DNA from 3 places in the Mesorhizobium sp. A623 genome. Region 1 is predicted to be linked to each of the others. Evidence: riboswitches for the same ligand, from Rfam matches in the RefSeq annotation. Region 1 holds a riboswitch; each other region holds the start of a gene.

Evidence for each region. A riboswitch is a leader RNA that binds a small molecule or an ion and turns the genes downstream of it on or off. The one in region 1 is predicted to bind cobalamin.
Region 2: linked by a shared signal. The riboswitch ahead of ACX3P1_RS26465 (CbtB domain-containing protein) and the one ahead of ACX3P1_RS14175 (TonB-dependent receptor plug domain-containing protein) in region 1 are both predicted to bind cobalamin.
Region 3: linked by a shared signal. The riboswitch ahead of ACX3P1_RS04780 (DUF1636 family protein) and the one ahead of ACX3P1_RS14175 (TonB-dependent receptor plug domain-containing protein) in region 1 are both predicted to bind cobalamin.

What each region holds. Positions count from the first base shown of each region.
Region 1 is NZ_JBTMXB010000012.1:13,155-18,214, forward strand. It holds gene ACX3P1_RS14160 (helix-turn-helix domain-containing protein) at 1-111, shown strand, start outside; gene ACX3P1_RS14165 (LacI family DNA-binding transcriptional regulator) at 220-1,245, shown strand; gene ACX3P1_RS14170 (adenosylcobinamide amidohydrolase) at 1,263-1,940, opposite strand; cobalamin riboswitch at 2,053-2,261, shown strand; gene ACX3P1_RS14175 (TonB-dependent receptor plug domain-containing protein) at 2,456-4,345, shown strand; gene ACX3P1_RS14180 (ABC transporter substrate-binding protein) at 4,360-5,060, shown strand, end outside.
Region 2 is NZ_JBTMXB010000058.1:11,191-16,250, reverse strand. It holds gene ACX3P1_RS26475 (pyridoxal phosphate-dependent aminotransferase) at 204-1,313, shown strand; gene ACX3P1_RS26470 (histidine phosphatase family protein) at 1,310-1,894, opposite strand; adenosylcobalamin (AdoCbl) riboswitch at 1,998-2,153, shown strand; gene ACX3P1_RS26465 (CbtB domain-containing protein) at 2,157-2,366, shown strand; gene ACX3P1_RS26460 (CbtA family protein) at 2,378-3,130, shown strand; gene ACX3P1_RS26455 (hypothetical protein) at 3,192-3,767, shown strand; gene ACX3P1_RS26450 (hypothetical protein) at 3,897-4,280, opposite strand; gene ACX3P1_RS26445 (lysozyme inhibitor LprI family protein) at 4,295-4,654, opposite strand; gene ACX3P1_RS26440 (ABC transporter permease) at 4,807-5,060, opposite strand, start outside.
Region 3 is NZ_JBTMXB010000003.1:170,338-175,397, reverse strand. It holds gene cobN (cobaltochelatase subunit CobN) at 1-1,210, opposite strand, end outside; gene cobW (cobalamin biosynthesis protein CobW) at 1,229-2,260, opposite strand; gene ACX3P1_RS04780 (DUF1636 family protein) at 2,263-2,688, opposite strand; cobalamin riboswitch at 2,713-2,914, opposite strand; gene ACX3P1_RS04775 (winged helix-turn-helix domain-containing protein) at 2,917-4,143, opposite strand; gene ACX3P1_RS04770 (NADH-quinone oxidoreductase subunit A) at 4,464-4,829, shown strand; gene ACX3P1_RS04765 (NuoB/complex I 20 kDa subunit family protein) at 4,820-5,060, shown strand, end outside.

The DNA of each region.
Region 1 (5,060 bases):
CAGCATATCGCCGACGAGGTAGGCTACGCATCGCTCGCCAATTTCAACCGGCAGTTCCGGCGGCTGCGCGGCATGTCGCCCCGCGAGTATCGCTCGTCATTCTCCCGATAGGCTGGTACCTGCAATCGGCCCGAGATCCACCGACTTTCCATCAAGCTCATTGATGAGTTTGCAATGGTGTGCAAAATATCGAGACCGACACATGGCCATGGCCTGAAATTGAAAATTCCAAAGCCTCAAAACAGCTTCTCAAGCGCCAAGCAGGTCGCGGAACTCGCGGGCGTCTCGCGTTCGGCGGTATCGCGCACCTTCACGCCGGGAGCAAGCGTCTCCAGCCAGACGCGCGAACGGGTGATGCAGGCCGCCGAACAACTCGGCTATCACGTCAATCATCTGGCGCGCGGCCTGATGCGGTCCTCCACAGGCATCGTCTGTCTGGCGGTTGCCGAAGCGGATACGCCGTATCAGGCGCGCATGCTGCAGGCGTTGGCCCGGCATTTGCGCGACGCGGGCAAGGTTATCATGGTCCTCAACACGTCCGGCCCAAGCCAGGACATAGACCATGCCCTCAAGCAGACATTCAACTACCGGGCCGATGCAACGGTCGTCTTATCTGGAGCGCCGCCGCAATCGCTGATCCGCAGTTGCCTTGAGAACGGGCAGCGTCTTATCCTGATCAACCGTGACGACAGGTTCTCCGGGCCGCACAATATCCAGGTCGACAGTGCCTCGGCGGCGGAGGCAGCCCTTCATGCGTTCGTGCGCGCGGGCTGCAAAAGACCCGCTCTGGTAACGTCGGCGGCAGGAACGCCGAGCCTTTTGAAGCGCGAAGAGGCCTTCGTATCGGCGGCCCGCAACCATGGGCTGGATGTTATCGTCTGGCGGGAAGGCCGAACCTCCTACGACACCGGCGCGCAGGGGGCGCGGCAATTGTTTGCAGGCAAGATGCGCCCGGATGCGGCCTTTTGCGTAACGGACCTGATCGCCTGCGGCTTTCTCGATACCGCGCGCCACGAATTCAAGCTGGACGTGCCGCGCGACCTTTGCGTCATCGGGTTCGACGACATCGAACAGGCCGGCTGGACGTCGTATCGGCTCACCACTTTTGCCCCTCCGATAGAGGCCATAGCCCTGCATGTAGCGGAACTGGTTTCCTCGCCGCAAGACGGCGTCAATACCAGCAGCCGCATGACCTTTGCCGCACCGATCGTCTGGCGCGAAACCGTAAGGCCCGGCCCCGCCTGAACCCCGTCAACACTAACCTATGGCTGAATGCCGGCCGAGGCCAGTTCCCGCCTTTCTTCGACCCAGAGCGCGCCGCCCTGGCTGACGGCGTCATACACCGCGCGGCCGATCGCGGCGCCGATGTCGGTATGCAGCCCGGCAAAATTCTCGCCGCCTTCCATGGATGGCGCTGCGACGGCGATACAATCGGTCCCGGTTCCGGTGACGGGCTTGCCGCCCTGACGCCAGTCCAGGTCGATGATGGCCGCGGTCCGGGCCTCGGTCGCGATCGATATAGCCTCGATCAGGGCGGCTTGAGAAAGCGGCCGGTCGATATGGGCGAGCAGGTTGATGGTGCCGACGGGGGCGCCAGCCAGCGGCGGCGCGCCAACCCTTGCGGCGTTGCCCAGGCCCACCGTCGCCAGGCAGGTCGCGGTGGCGGCACCGGATACCGCCGTTGCGAGATGATGGCGCTCCACATAGCGCGACGTCATCAGGTGGACCGCATCCGCGTGGCCTGCCGCCGCCATTCGCGTTTCGAGCAACCGGGCGGGATCGACGCCCAACGGCAGGTCGTCGTTTCGAACATGCAGCCACGCGACCTTGCGTGCCGTGACGAAACCCGGCCGGGTAAGCGACCAGCTCAGCACGGTCTGCGGAATGGCAAATTCCGCGACGAGAATGGGGCTGGCGCACGAAACTGAAAAGGCTTTCATGCCGGCTCTTCTTTCATTGCTCAAGCCAGCCGGCAAGATGCCCGCGCGCAGCCTTCAGAATTGTTTTGGAACTTCGGCCCTTGAGCGATTGACGCCCCTGCCCGCGCCGACTAGTTTCCGCGCTGGAACTGGTGCCGCCGCAAGGTGGTTTAAAAGGGAACACGGTGAAGCCGGCAAACCGGCCGAAACCGAGACTGCCCCCGCAACTGTAACCGTTGAGCCTTCTCCCATTTGCCACTGAACGCGCCTGGCGCGCTCGGGAAGGCGGAAGACCGGCAATGACACGGAAGTCAGGAGACCTGCCATTCCAGTCACCCATGCCCGAACACGAGGGGTGTTCAGGCGCGGTCGTCCGTGGCGGTGACACGATAACGTGTTGCCGCGCGCCGGGACGGTCGAGGGGGTGGAAGATCAACCCCGCCAATCGCTGGAACCAGAACGCGGCTTGAGATGAGCCAGTGGCGAACAGCTTCGCCTGCAAAGTTCTGGAGGTCGAATTGAAGAAGATAATCGGGATGGCCGGCGCGTTGGCGCTGGTGTTGACAGGCCACGCAGGAGCGCAGGAAGCCGGCACGGACGCTTCCGGTGCAACGAAGCTCGACCGCATCCTCATCACCACGCCCTTGCGGCGTGAATCGTCGCTGGAACGGTCGACGTCATCGGTAACCGTGGTAAGCGAGGAAGAGATCAAGCAGTCGGCGGCTTCCGACTTGCTGTCCCTGTTGAAGGCCTATCCAGGCGTCACCGTGACCGCCAATGGCGGCATGGGCGCGGATTCGAGCATTTCGCTGCGTGGAACCACCGCCGCGCAGACGCTCGTGCTCGTCAATGGCGTACGCGCAGGCTCGGCAACGTCGGGAACCGTCAACCTGTCCGGCATTCCGCTGGCTTCGATCGAACGCATCGAAATCGCCAAGGGCGGCCATTCGGCACAATATGGCGCGGACGCCATCGGCGGCATCATCAACATCATCACCAGGCAGGGCGGCATCTGCGCCGACGGAAGCAAAAGCTGCGGTACGGTCACGGTGGGCGTCACACATCCCTGGGGTGGGTACCTGTCCGGCAATCTGCAAGGCCAGAGCGACGGCGGCACCAACTATTCCTTCGGGGCCCAAGTGCTGGGGACGCAGGGCTACGACTTCACCGTACCTTCCGCCTATGGGCACGAGCCGGACAAGGACGGTTTCCGGCAAGGCTCGTTCAATTTCTCGCTGTCGAAGGATCTGGACTGGGGCCGGGTTTATGCTGACGGGCTTTACGCGCGTGGCCGCAACCAATACGACCGCCAGCCGGTGAACGAGGCCGATACCAGCAATTTCTCCGGCCGTATCGGCGCGCGTATCGACCATTCCGATAGCTGGTCGTCCACCGTCGAACTGATGACCGCGCTCGACTATGCCTCGAACTTCGGGCCGAGCGAAAAAGGCGACGATTTCGACACGCTGCGCTATGGCATTCTCGCCTCCACGCAAAAAACGTTCGAGGTCGGTGAAGCGAAACATACGCTGTCGGGCGGGGTCGAAGCCTATCGCGATACGGTCGATGGCAGTTCCATCTCCGCTGTCGCTTATGCCAAGACGGAACGCGACCTGACGGGCGTCTTCGGCCAATATTCGTTCGAGTACGAGGCGCTTACCGTCGATAGCGGCCTGCGCTACGATCACGACGAGCAATTCGGCAGCGCCACCACCTACAATATCGGCGCAAGCTACGAACTGACGGACGGGCTGGTGGCGCGCACCTCCTACGCCACCGGCTTTCGCGCCCCGACCTTCAACGACCTCTATTATCCCGACCCCTATCTGTCGGGTAACCCGGACCTGAAGCCGGAGCGGTCGCGGTCCTACGAAATCGGCTTGAACTGGCAGGCCACGACCCAGACAAGCCTCGACATGGCGGTCTATCGCACGCAGGTGAAAGACCAGATCAACTGGGCGCCCATCGACCCCAACGACGCGTGGGGGCCGTGGCACCCGGACAACATCGATCAGGTGCAGATAACCGGTTTTGAGGCGACCCTGGCGCATGAATTCAACGCCGAGTGGAGCGGCCGGCTGGGCATCGACATTCGCGAGCCGCTCAACAAAAGCCCCGGCGTGCATGGCAAATACGTTGCCTATGGCGACCGCTTCAACGCCACCGCCGGGCTGACCTACAAGCCGACGACGAAACTCGAGCTTTCGGCCGCCGTCATCTATGGCAGGGCGCGCTATGCCGACGCCGCCAACCTCGTCAAATTGCCGGACTATGTGACGGCGGACTTCACGGCGCTCTATGCGCTCGACGAGCAGTCGCAGTTCAAGTTCTCGGTGGCTAATATCTTCGATGAGCAATATCAGACCAAACAGGACTACCGGGCTCCGGGGCGGACGATCGACCTGAGCTTCACCCGGTCGTTCTAGGAGCCTTGGCCATCATGACCGCCTCCCCGTCGCGGTGCCGCCTTTTCGGAACTGCCCTGGCGGCGGTCATGATGTCGCTTGTCTCCGCGGCGGTCGCCGCCGAACCTGGGCCGCAGCGCGTCGTTTCGATCAATTTGTGCACCGACCAGTTGGCGATGCTGATGGCCGGGCCTGGCCAGCTTCGGTCGGTGTCCTTCCTTGCTATCGAGAAGGGCACCTCGATGATGGTCGACGAGGCCGCCCATTACCGGCTCAACCATGGGCAGGCCGAGGAGATATTCCTGATGCGGCCCGACCTGGTGCTGGCCGGCACCTACACCGCCAAGGCAACGGTTGGCCTGCTCGAGGAACTCGGCTTCCGGGTCGAGCAATTCGAACCGGCTTCCTCTTTCGAGGACGTGCGGGAAAGCCTGATCCGCATGGGCGCATTGCTTGGCCGTGAACAGCGCGCCGCCGAACTGGTCGCGGAACTGGACAAGGGCCTGGCCGACCTTGCCGCGCAAAAGGTGCCGGCCAAGAATGCCGCCTTCTACTACGCCAACAGCTATACTTCCGGTTCGGGAACGCTGGCCGACGCCATCGTCAAGGCGGCGGGGCTGACCAATATGGGCGAGACGCTCGGCTTCAAGGGCATGACGCGGATGCCGCTGGAACTTCTGATATTCGCCAACCCGGACATCATCATCGAGGGAGACAGCCAGTACAGCGCGCCGGT
Region 2 (5,060 bases), on a different contig from region 1:
CTGGCGCAACCGACGATTCGATCGGTGGCATCATCCGCTTCCAGCGCTCGTTCTAAGACAGCGCTTTCTATCTGAAGAAAAACCCGGCGGGCAACCGCCGGGTTTTTTCGTTTGAATCTGATGGTGCGCTGCCTGGGCGCAGGCTTGCGCGCTTCGAATGGCGGCTGTAGCTAGAAGAACACTTGCCTTAACGAGTATGCATCATGTCGAAACGCCCTCCCCTCAACGAAATCGTCGGCGCGCTTCCCGCAACGGTGCCCTTTGTCGGCCCCGAGGCGCAGCAACGGGAACGCGGGCGGGCATTTCGTGCCCGCATGGGGGCCAATGAGAGCAGTTTCGGGCCTTCGCCGCGCGTTATTTCCGGCATGGCCGCGATTGCCGGCGATATGTGGATGTATGGCGACCCCGACAATTACGATCTCAAGCAGGCTGCGGCAGTCCATCACGGCGTCTCGCCGGAAAATATTGTCGTCGGAGAAGGCATTGACGGGCTTCTCGGCGTGCTAGTCCATATGTATGTCGCGCCGGGCACGCCGGTGGTCACCTCGCTTGGCGCCTACCCGACCTTCAATTTCCACGTCGCGGCGGCCGGCGGACGCTTGGTCGAAGTTCCCTATGAAGACGACCGCGAAAGCCTTGACGGGCTGCTTGCGGCGGTGCGGCGGGAAAACGCGCCGCTGGTCTATCTGTCCAATCCCGACAACCCGATGGGAAGTTTTTGGGATGCGGCGGAAATCATGCGCTTTATCGAGGCGCTGCCTGAAACCACGATGCTGATCCTGGACGAGGCCTATGGCGAGTTGGCGCCTGCCTCGGCGCTTCCGGCAATCGATATCGGGCGCACCAATGTCATCCGCATGCGCACCTTTTCAAAGGCTTACGGGCTGGCCGGCATCCGTTGCGGCTACGCCATCGGCGAGCGGCAGGTCATTGCCGACTTCGAGAAAATCCGCAACCACTACGGCGTCGGCCGCATGGCGCAGATTGCCGGCGTCGAGGCACTGGCCGACCAGGACTGGCTGCAAAGCGTCGTGGCGCGGGTCGATGTCGGTCGCCGACGAATTGCGGCAATCGCCGAGGCGAACGGATTGAAGCCGCTGCCTTCGGCCACCAATTTCGTCGCCATCGACTGCGGCCGCGACGGCGATTTCGCGCTCAAGGTGCTGAAAGGATTTTTGGCGCGCGACGTGTTCATTCGCAAGCCCATGGCGCCGGTGCTCAACCGATGCATCCGGGTCAGCGTCGGCCTCGACCATGAGATCGATATTTTCGCCGAGGAACTGTCCGGCGTGCTCGCGGCCGTGCGCGGCTAACGCTTTTTTGCCTTCGCCGGCATGACGCCGCTGGCGCGTAGCGCCCATCTGCGTCCGTCGGTGCGAAATTCAGCGACGCTCAGCGGCTCGCAATCGATGCGCCAGAACGATTCGAGCGGCGCGCCCAGCACATGAAGCACAGCCACGCGGACGACGGCCGGATGCGTCACAGCAATCGTATGGCCGCGCTCGCCGAGCAGCGCGTCCATCAAGGCGGCTATGCGAGCCGACAGTTCGGCGATCGCCTCGCCGCCATGCGGAGCCGCGGCAGGAACGGCCAACCAGGCCGCGATATTTTCTGGCTGCTGCCCGGAAATCGCGGCCAGCGTCTTTCCGCTCCATGAGCCCATATCCTGATCGGCAAGTTCAGGGCGTTCAACCGCTTGCAAGCCAAGGGCTTGCGCCGTTTGCCTGGCGCGCAGCGCCGGCCCTGTCCAGACGCGGTCGGCGCGGCGCAATTGCGGGCCGAGCGTGTTGGCCATCGCCACTGCGCCTGCCTCGAGCGGCTCATCGAGCGGGAACGCGGCGTGGCGCGTGGCGGCGGTTGCGCCGCTGCAGATCATTGTCAGGCGTCCGGTCATCGAGGAATCGCATCGCGTTTCGTTGGCTCAGCATAGCACGACCGTGCCGGCCCGACGGCCCTTCACGCCCAACACCCTCGTTGACAGGGTAACCGGCGCTGACTACTGTCGCCATTGAAGCAATGTGAGTGGAAACCGGTGAAAGCCCGGTACGGTCGCGCCACTGTGATCGGCTAGCGTTTGAAACGCGATGCCGAGAGTCAGGACTTCTTTCGTTGCTTCATGGCTCATCAACGGGACGCTGTATCCCAGGAGGCACATCATGTCCGACGCTACATTCAATCCAGACGTACGCCCGCTTCCGATCCCGCTCGGCGAAATCCTGCCATGGGCGATCTTCGGCGGGCTGCTTTGCCTTCTCGCCGTCTATTTCGTCGGCTCCGAGGAAGGCGCGATGTCGCTTTTCCGTGGCATGTACATCCACGAATTCGTGCATGACGGACGCCACCTGCTCGGCTTTCCCTGCCACTAAGGGGCTTTGACATGGTTGGTCGTCTTCTCCTTCGCGGGATGCTTGTCGGCATTTTCGCGGGTCTCCTGGCGTTCGGCTTTGCCCGGGTTTTCGGTGAACCCCAGATTGACCGCGCCATCGCGTTCGAAGAATTGATGGCGCAGGCATCCGGTGAAGCGCCGGATGAAGAAACCGAACTCGTTTCCCGCGCGACGCAGGCCGGCATCGGCCTGTTGACCGGTACCGTCGTCTATGGCGCGGCCCTTGGCGGGCTGTTCTCGCTGGTCTTTGCCTATGTCTTTGGGCGCATCGGCCGGTTCGGGCCGCGCGGCACCGCCGCTTTGCTCGCGCTGGCGGGGTTCATCGCCATCGTGCTGATACCGCAGATCAAATATCCAGCGACGCCGCCGGCCGTCGGCAACCCCGACACGATCGGGGTGCGAACGGAACTGTTCTTCATCATGATCGTCATTTCGATCGCCACGCTGGTCGCGTCCATCGGCCTGGCAAGGCGCTTGTGGGCGCAAGACGGAGCCTGGAACGCCTCGATCATCGCTGGAGCGGCTTTCCTGGCAGTCACCGTGGTCGCGCAATACGCCCTGCCCACCATCAATGACGTGCCGGAAAACTTTTCCGCCGACCTGCTGTGGCGCTTCCGCACCGCTTCGCTCGGGCTTCATGCCGTGTTGTGGACGGTAATCGGCCTCGTCTTCGGCGCAGTCGTCGAGCGTAATCTTGCCGGACGCTCGAACCATAAAATCACCGCACGCCCAGCCTTGCGCTAGTTAAGTGCGGCCTCAGCGTTCATCGTTCTTCGCGGCGGCGTCCCTTGCGGGTGCCGCCGCTTTGCTTTTTGCGGTTCCAGCAGGCGCTCATGGCGCGCGCTCGGGCGGGCCGATCAGCGGTATCTCGATCCCCGGCCTGTCTCATGGCCAGATGGCCGTCATCGCCGAATATCGCGGCGAAATTCTCGCGCTGGCCAAGCGACAGGCGAAAACCGACCCGACCTTCCGACGGCTGCTGACTTTCGCCGACGTCCAGTACAGCTACTGCCTATGGGGGCTGGTTCCCGGCAGCCTGCGCGACGAGGAAAGCCCCTTCAACGAATGCAGCCACGCCTATCTCTCGGCGGCGCAAGCGCTACTCGTCCATATGCGCGATATCTCCGACGACAAGCAGCCTACGGAAGCGCTGATCTCCCGGATCGACGCCGACATGGTGCGCAACCAGGCCTCGTTCGTGCAATGCCAGTTCAGCGGCGAAGCTTTCAACACCGCCGAGGTGATCTTCCCGATCTGGCGCAACGTTCCATCGCACACGCCAAGCCTCATCGCTTTCTCGACGCTGGCGATGGCGTTTGCGGGCGGCACGATTCTGCTTGCCGGCGGACGGCGGAAAGACGGCGACGATCAGCCGTGCTGAGCTATCGCCGCACGCCGTAGTTTGCCTTGGCGCCGCATGCATTTCGCCCATTCAAGTTTCGGCCGGGGCTAGCGTATCTACAGCCCGACCAGCGGCGTCCCGGCAGCCGGCCTAATCGTCATCGTCTGGCTAATCGTCATCGCCTGGATTATCGACAAGACAGCCCACGCCATTACACCCCTGGTAGTTGCCCTGGGTGTCGAAGTTCGGATTACCGTCTTTATCGTAACTCGGCCTGGTATCGACGTAGCTGTCACGCTTGCGTCGCGCTTCCTTGCGGTCGCGGTCTCGCTGTTCTTGCGCATTCATGCGATCCAATGAGCGCTGCTCGTCATCTGCACGCTGCGAACTTTGTTTCATCATGCAGTCGGCGAAGCCGTCAGTCCCCTGCGCGTAGCCGAAAGAAGCACACTTTTCCTGGTCCATCGAGCGCTGCTCTTCTGTGCTGACGCAGCCGACGACGGCTAACGGCACAAGCGCGAGCAGCACATATCGCATCTTGAAATTCGGCATTTTTTTACTCCCGGTCATTCTGCAGGTACCGGGCAAGCGAGATCGCCTTCCTGGCAGGTGAGATAAGCCTTCAATTGTTTGGTGCGATCCTTGGTAAATTCAGCCTGACATGCAGCGGCAACCATCGGCGCCGCAGACCCGCCGTCATCGCCGCTGGATTGGAAAATGCATTCGGCGTTTCGGAAGGCGATCCACGCCCTCTGCGCCGTGACGAGCCGCATCTTGCCGTCGGCGTCGTCCGCAAGCCGCTTCTGAATTTGCTTGAAGGTCTGGTTCAACGCTTGGTCGACTCTTTTGAGGTCCGAAGCTGGATCGGCCAGGGCCGCGGTGGCAGCAAATGACAGGGTGGCGACGGCAGCAAGAAAAAAGCGCATGGCTGTATCCCCCTCAAAATACCAGTGACCCCAAGCAAGCACACGCAAGGATGGCCAGCAAGCCTTTGGGAAACCATATAGTAAGCAAAAGGTTTCCCTTTCCGGGACGGCGAATGGACGAGGCAAGGCCCGTCGGTGCCGTCAATGTGATCCTACCGCTCCTCGCGGCGGAACGGCTTTAGCAGCGCCGAAGGCGCGACCGCATTGCGCGACATGAACGCCATCGCCACGATGGTCAGCACGAAGGGCAGCATCAGGAACGCCTCATAGGGGATATGGCCAAGGCCGCTCGCCTGCATCCGCAGCTGCAGCGCATCGACGAAGGCGAACAGCAGGGCAGCACCGGCAGAGCGCCACGGGTCCCAGCGGCCGAACACCACCAGCGCGATCGCCACCCAGCCGCGCC
Region 3 (5,060 bases), on a different contig from region 1:
GAACGCTGGAAGGCACATCGAGGCCGACCGCGTAGCCGGTGCGGCCGGGCGCGCTTGGATAGTCGGGGATGAGGATCGCAAGTTTGCGTTCAACTCGCGGTGTGCGTTGCAGGCGGATGAAGGTTTTTATGCGCTCCGCAACCTGCGTGACGCGATCCGGTTCGGGACGATTGGCGAGCGCGCGCAGCCCGAGCGCCGGATCGGTGTCCATCTCGCCCTTGAACGAGATCGCGCCGGCCAGGATACGGCCGTCAAGTTCGGGCAGGACCACGTGCATGGCGAGATCGGCGGGGGCGAGGCCGCGCTGGTTTTCTTGCCAGATATCGCGGCGCGTCGTTGCCACGATTACCTGGAATACCGGCACGCCGGCGCGGTCGAACAGCGTCTGGCTGCCCGGTTCAGCACCCGAGGCGAAGGCCGTGGCGGCGACGATGGCAGAGGGGTTCAGCGTGGTAAGAGCGGTTTCGACGACGGCAAGCGAGGCCGGGTCCTTCAGGCTGGAGACGAAGATGGGAACAGGCGTCATGCCGCGCTGCCGGAGCGCTTCGGTCAAGGAATCGATGGGGGCGATATCGGCCGCTTGCAGCATGGAGCGATAGAAGAGAATGGGAACGACGGCGGCCGTTTTGTTCTCGATGCAAGGCGCTTCGACGACGCCTCTGCCCGGCTCGTAATAGCCTGCCTTAGGCACGGTGACCGGGTCGGCGGCGGAAATGTCTGTTCCGGCCAGTTGCGCTAGGCGATGCACCAGGGCTGCCATGTTGGCGGAGCCGCCTTCGCGAAAATAGTCGAGCAGCGCGTCGAGCTCGGTGCGGGGCAGGGTGGAGGCCTCGATCAGCCGCAAGTCCTCGTCGCGGCATTCGCCGGGCAGCAGCGCCAGTTTAATGCCGCGAGCGCGCGCGATGGAGGCAAGCTGGTCGCAGCCGTAGCGCCACCAGTCATAGCCGCCAAGAATACGGACAAGGATGACTTTTGCATGCTGCGCAACGCTGTCGATCCACAAATCGACGGACATGGGATGGCGCAAATCGCGCAAGGGCGCGAGCCGCATCGACGGCAAGCGCTGCGCGTCGGCCTGCCATGCAGCCGCCAGACCGGCCAGATCACTATCGGTGAAGGACAGCGCCACCACATCCGCCGGCGTCTGCCGCAGATCGACAGGCTCGGCGAGATCGTCGAGCGAGGCGGAAGTGGTGGTCAGGATGTGCATCGTGAGCCAGTGTTGCGGTCAGCCGATCAATATTTTCTCAATGGCCGGACGATTGAGCCCCTTCAGGCCGATGACTACCAGGCGCGAGCGGCGGTCGTCTTCGGCCGTCCAGGCGCGGTCGTAATAGTGGGTGACGCGGGGGCCGACCGCTTGCAGCAAAAGCCGCATCGGCTTGGCCGACACTTCAACGAAGCCCTTCACACGCAGCACGTTTTCCTGTTCGGCGGTGGCGGCGACGCGCTTGGCGAGGTCGTCGGGGTTCGCGATCGAGGGGATGTCGATGATGATCGAATCGAAATCGTCGTGCTCATGGCCGCCCATGCCGTCGTGATGGCTCCAGCGGTTTTCGATGTCGTCTTCGACGGCGAGGCCGAGGCCGAGCAGCACCGACGGATCGACCTTGCCTTGCGAGACCGGCAGGGTTTTGACGGCGCGGGCACGGCTCTTGGCGATGATGTCGTTGGCGCGCGCCATGGCGGCATCGTCCATGAGATCGCTCTTGGACAGGATGATGAGATCGGCGCAGGCGACCTGATCCTCGAACACTTCCTCGACCGGATCGTCATGGTCGAGCGTCGGGTCGGCGGCGCGCTGGGCGGCCAGCGCATCCATGTCGGAAGCGACCTGACCGGCGGCAAGGGCCGCTCCGTCGACCACGGCGATGACGCCATCGACCGTGACGCGGCTTTTGACCGCCGGCCACTGGAACGCCTGGACCAGCGGTTTGGGCAGGGCAAGGCCGGACGTTTCGATCAGGATGTGATCGACAGGAGGTTGGAGTGACAGGATACGGTCGAGCGCGGGCACGAAGTCGTCGGCGACGGTGCAGCAGATGCAGCCATTCGCGAGTTCGACGATGTTTTCTTCCGGACAGGTGTCGATGCCGCAGCCTTTAAGAATTTCGCCGTCGACGCCGATGTCTCCAAATTCGTTGACGATGAGGGCCAGCCGCTTGCCGCTGGAGTTCTCCAGCAAATGGCGAACCAGCGTGGTTTTTCCCGAACCGAGAAAGCCGGTGATGACGGTGCAGGGAACACGGGATGCGGTCATGGTCAGTCCTTCAGCGTGGCAAGGGGAGGGATGCGCGCGACAAGGCCGCGCTTCAGCGAATCGGGGCGGCCGCGCCAGGGGATGAGACCGTCGCTGGACGTGGCGAAGAGTTTTGCGCCGGCGACGAGATCGGGGCCGCTGGTTACGGTCAGGTCGCCGAAAACATAGCTCCAGCAGCCGTCGCGCAGGATGGCTGCGCTGAGGCGGCGCTTGCAGTTGCCAAGGCATTCGACGGTGCGGATATGGATGTTTTCGTCGATAGCGGCGCGGCGTGTATTTTCCGCCAACGTCTCGCCTGCGCTGGGACGGGCATCCGAGCCGGTTTCGTCGCGGCACGATGAACAGACGATGATCGTCGCCTCGATACCGGATAGAATATCGGCGGACTCAGCCGGAAAATTGCCGTTCTGGTTCAAGACCTGCTCCATGCCCGGAAACCCGCCAGGCTATCGGATTATTTCTCGCAGACGGCAGGTCTCCTGGCTCGCGGGTCATCGCCTTGGCCGCCTTCCCAGGAAAATCCCAGTGGCATTCGGCCTTGGCTCGTCGCTTACAGTTGCGGGGACAGCCGCGGATTTGCGACTTTCGTCGCGCACCGCATTCCCTCTTCGCTCCTCCCTGTGAAAAGAGGAGACCGTCTGGAGCGGATTTAGGCGTTAGTGAGAGGCCGTGTCAACGTGTCGATGCGACAGCGCGATGTCGGCCAGCGCCGGTCCGAGATCGCCGGCCGGCGTGATTTCGATATGTTCAAGGCCGAGCCAGCCCTGCATCTGCTTCAGTTCCTCGAAAAGATGGGCGGCGGCGTCTGTGGGTGCGGTCGCTTCGGCGTAGGCGGCGTGGACGCGCAGCACGCTTGCCGGGCGGTCGGCCTTGAGGTCGACGCGGGCAGCGATTTTATCGCCGAGCAGGAAAGGCAGCACATAGTAGCCATATTGGCGCTTTTCGGCCGGCGTGTAGATTTCGATCCGGTAGCGGAAGTCGAACAGGCTTTCGGCGCGCGAGCGCTCGAACACCAGCGGATCGAAAGGCGCGAGCATGGCGCGCGCCTCGACTCGGCGCGGCATGCGGGCGTCCTTGTGCAGAAAAGCCGGCTTGTTCCAGCCTTCGACGCGGACGGGCAGAATTTCGCCTTCATCGACCAGTTCTTCCAGCCTGCCCTTCATGTCGGCGGGAGAAAGGCGAAAATAATCGCGTAAACAGTTGGCGGTGGCGATGCCGTGCGCGCGGGCCGATATGCGCAGCAGTTCGCGGTGGGCGTCGGCGGGCGAAGGCGTGGGCAGATCCAGAACCGCCTGCGGCAGCACGCGTTCGGGCAGGTCGTAAAATCGCTTGAAGCCGCGCCGATAGGCGGTGGTGATGCGGCCGGCCCAGAACAGCCATTCGAAGGCGTGCTTAGCCTCGCTCCAACCCCACCAGCCGCCGGAACCTTTCTGGCCGTCAAGCTCGGATGCGGCAATCGGCCCGCGCGCCACGATTTCGCGAAAAATGTCTTCTATATAGGCGGCGCGTTCGCGGCCGAATTTGGCGAGGCCGCCATACATGCCGTCGCCGCGCTCCGCCCGCGCCATGCGCCAGCGCATCAATGGCCAGGTTTCGACCGGAAGGTAGGAAGCTTCGTGCGCCCAATACTCGAAGACTGCACGTTTTCGTGAAATGGCAGCATTGTCGAGCAGCGAAAGCGGGTAGGGGCCGAGCCTGGAATAAAGCGGCATGTAGTGCGCGCGGATCACGGCGCTGACGGAATCGATCTGCAACAGGCCGGTCCGCGACAAAACGCGCGAAAAATGCCGGCGGTCCGGCGTGCCGGCTGGCCGCGTGTCACAGAAGCCTTGTGCAGCAAGCGCTATGCGGCGCGCGAGCCGGAGCGATATGTTTTCCTTCATGCCGGTTCCGGGCAATCCTTGAGCTTGGGGGCGGTGATTCCACGCATGGTAACAGGCATCCGGTACAGGAATGTCAGGAGATAAAAGTGGAGTAAGAAAAGAAGGAAATCAAACGCGCGCCAATCGGGCCAGTTTACCCACCGACGCCATTCCGATACCGTATTTTGAACAAGGTTTGACTTGCTTCGCCCTGAGTGCTGCGCTAACCCTCGCCGCGTTGCAGCATAGGCTCTAAACCGGTTCAGCACGCGCGTCGCGTTTCCGTGTTCGAGAATGGTGCTATAGATCAAGGCGGATTGGCCGCATCGGGAAGTTGGAGCATGAACGCCCTTATCAGTTCATACCTGCCCATCGTCATTTTCATCGGCGTGGCGCTGGTTGTCGGTCTGGCCTTGCTGGCCGTACCGTTCATGGTGGCCTTCCGCAGCCCCGATCCGGAAAAGCTTTCGGCCTATGAATGCGGCTTCAATTCGTTCGACGATGCCCGCATGAAGTTCGACGTCCGCTTTTACCTGGTGTCGATCCTGTTCATCATCTTCGATCTTGAGGTGGCCTTCCTGTTTCCGTGGGCGGTCTCCTTTAGCGAGATTGGCATGCTCGGCTTCTGGTCGATGATGGTGTTTTTGGGCGTGCTGACCATCGGCTTCGCCTATGAGTGGAAAAAGGGAGCGCTGGAATGGGATTGAACGACAGTTCCGGCACGCTGGTCGCGCCGCGTCCCAAGGGTATTCTCGATCCGAACACCGGCAAGCCGGTCGGCGCGGACGATCCGTTTTTCCTGGGCATCAACGACGAGCTTTCCGACAAGGGATTTCTGGTCACCTCGACCGAGGCGTTGATTACGTGGGCGCGTACTGGCTCGCTGATGTACATGACCTTCGGCCTGGCCTGCTGCGCTGTGGAAATGATCCACTCCG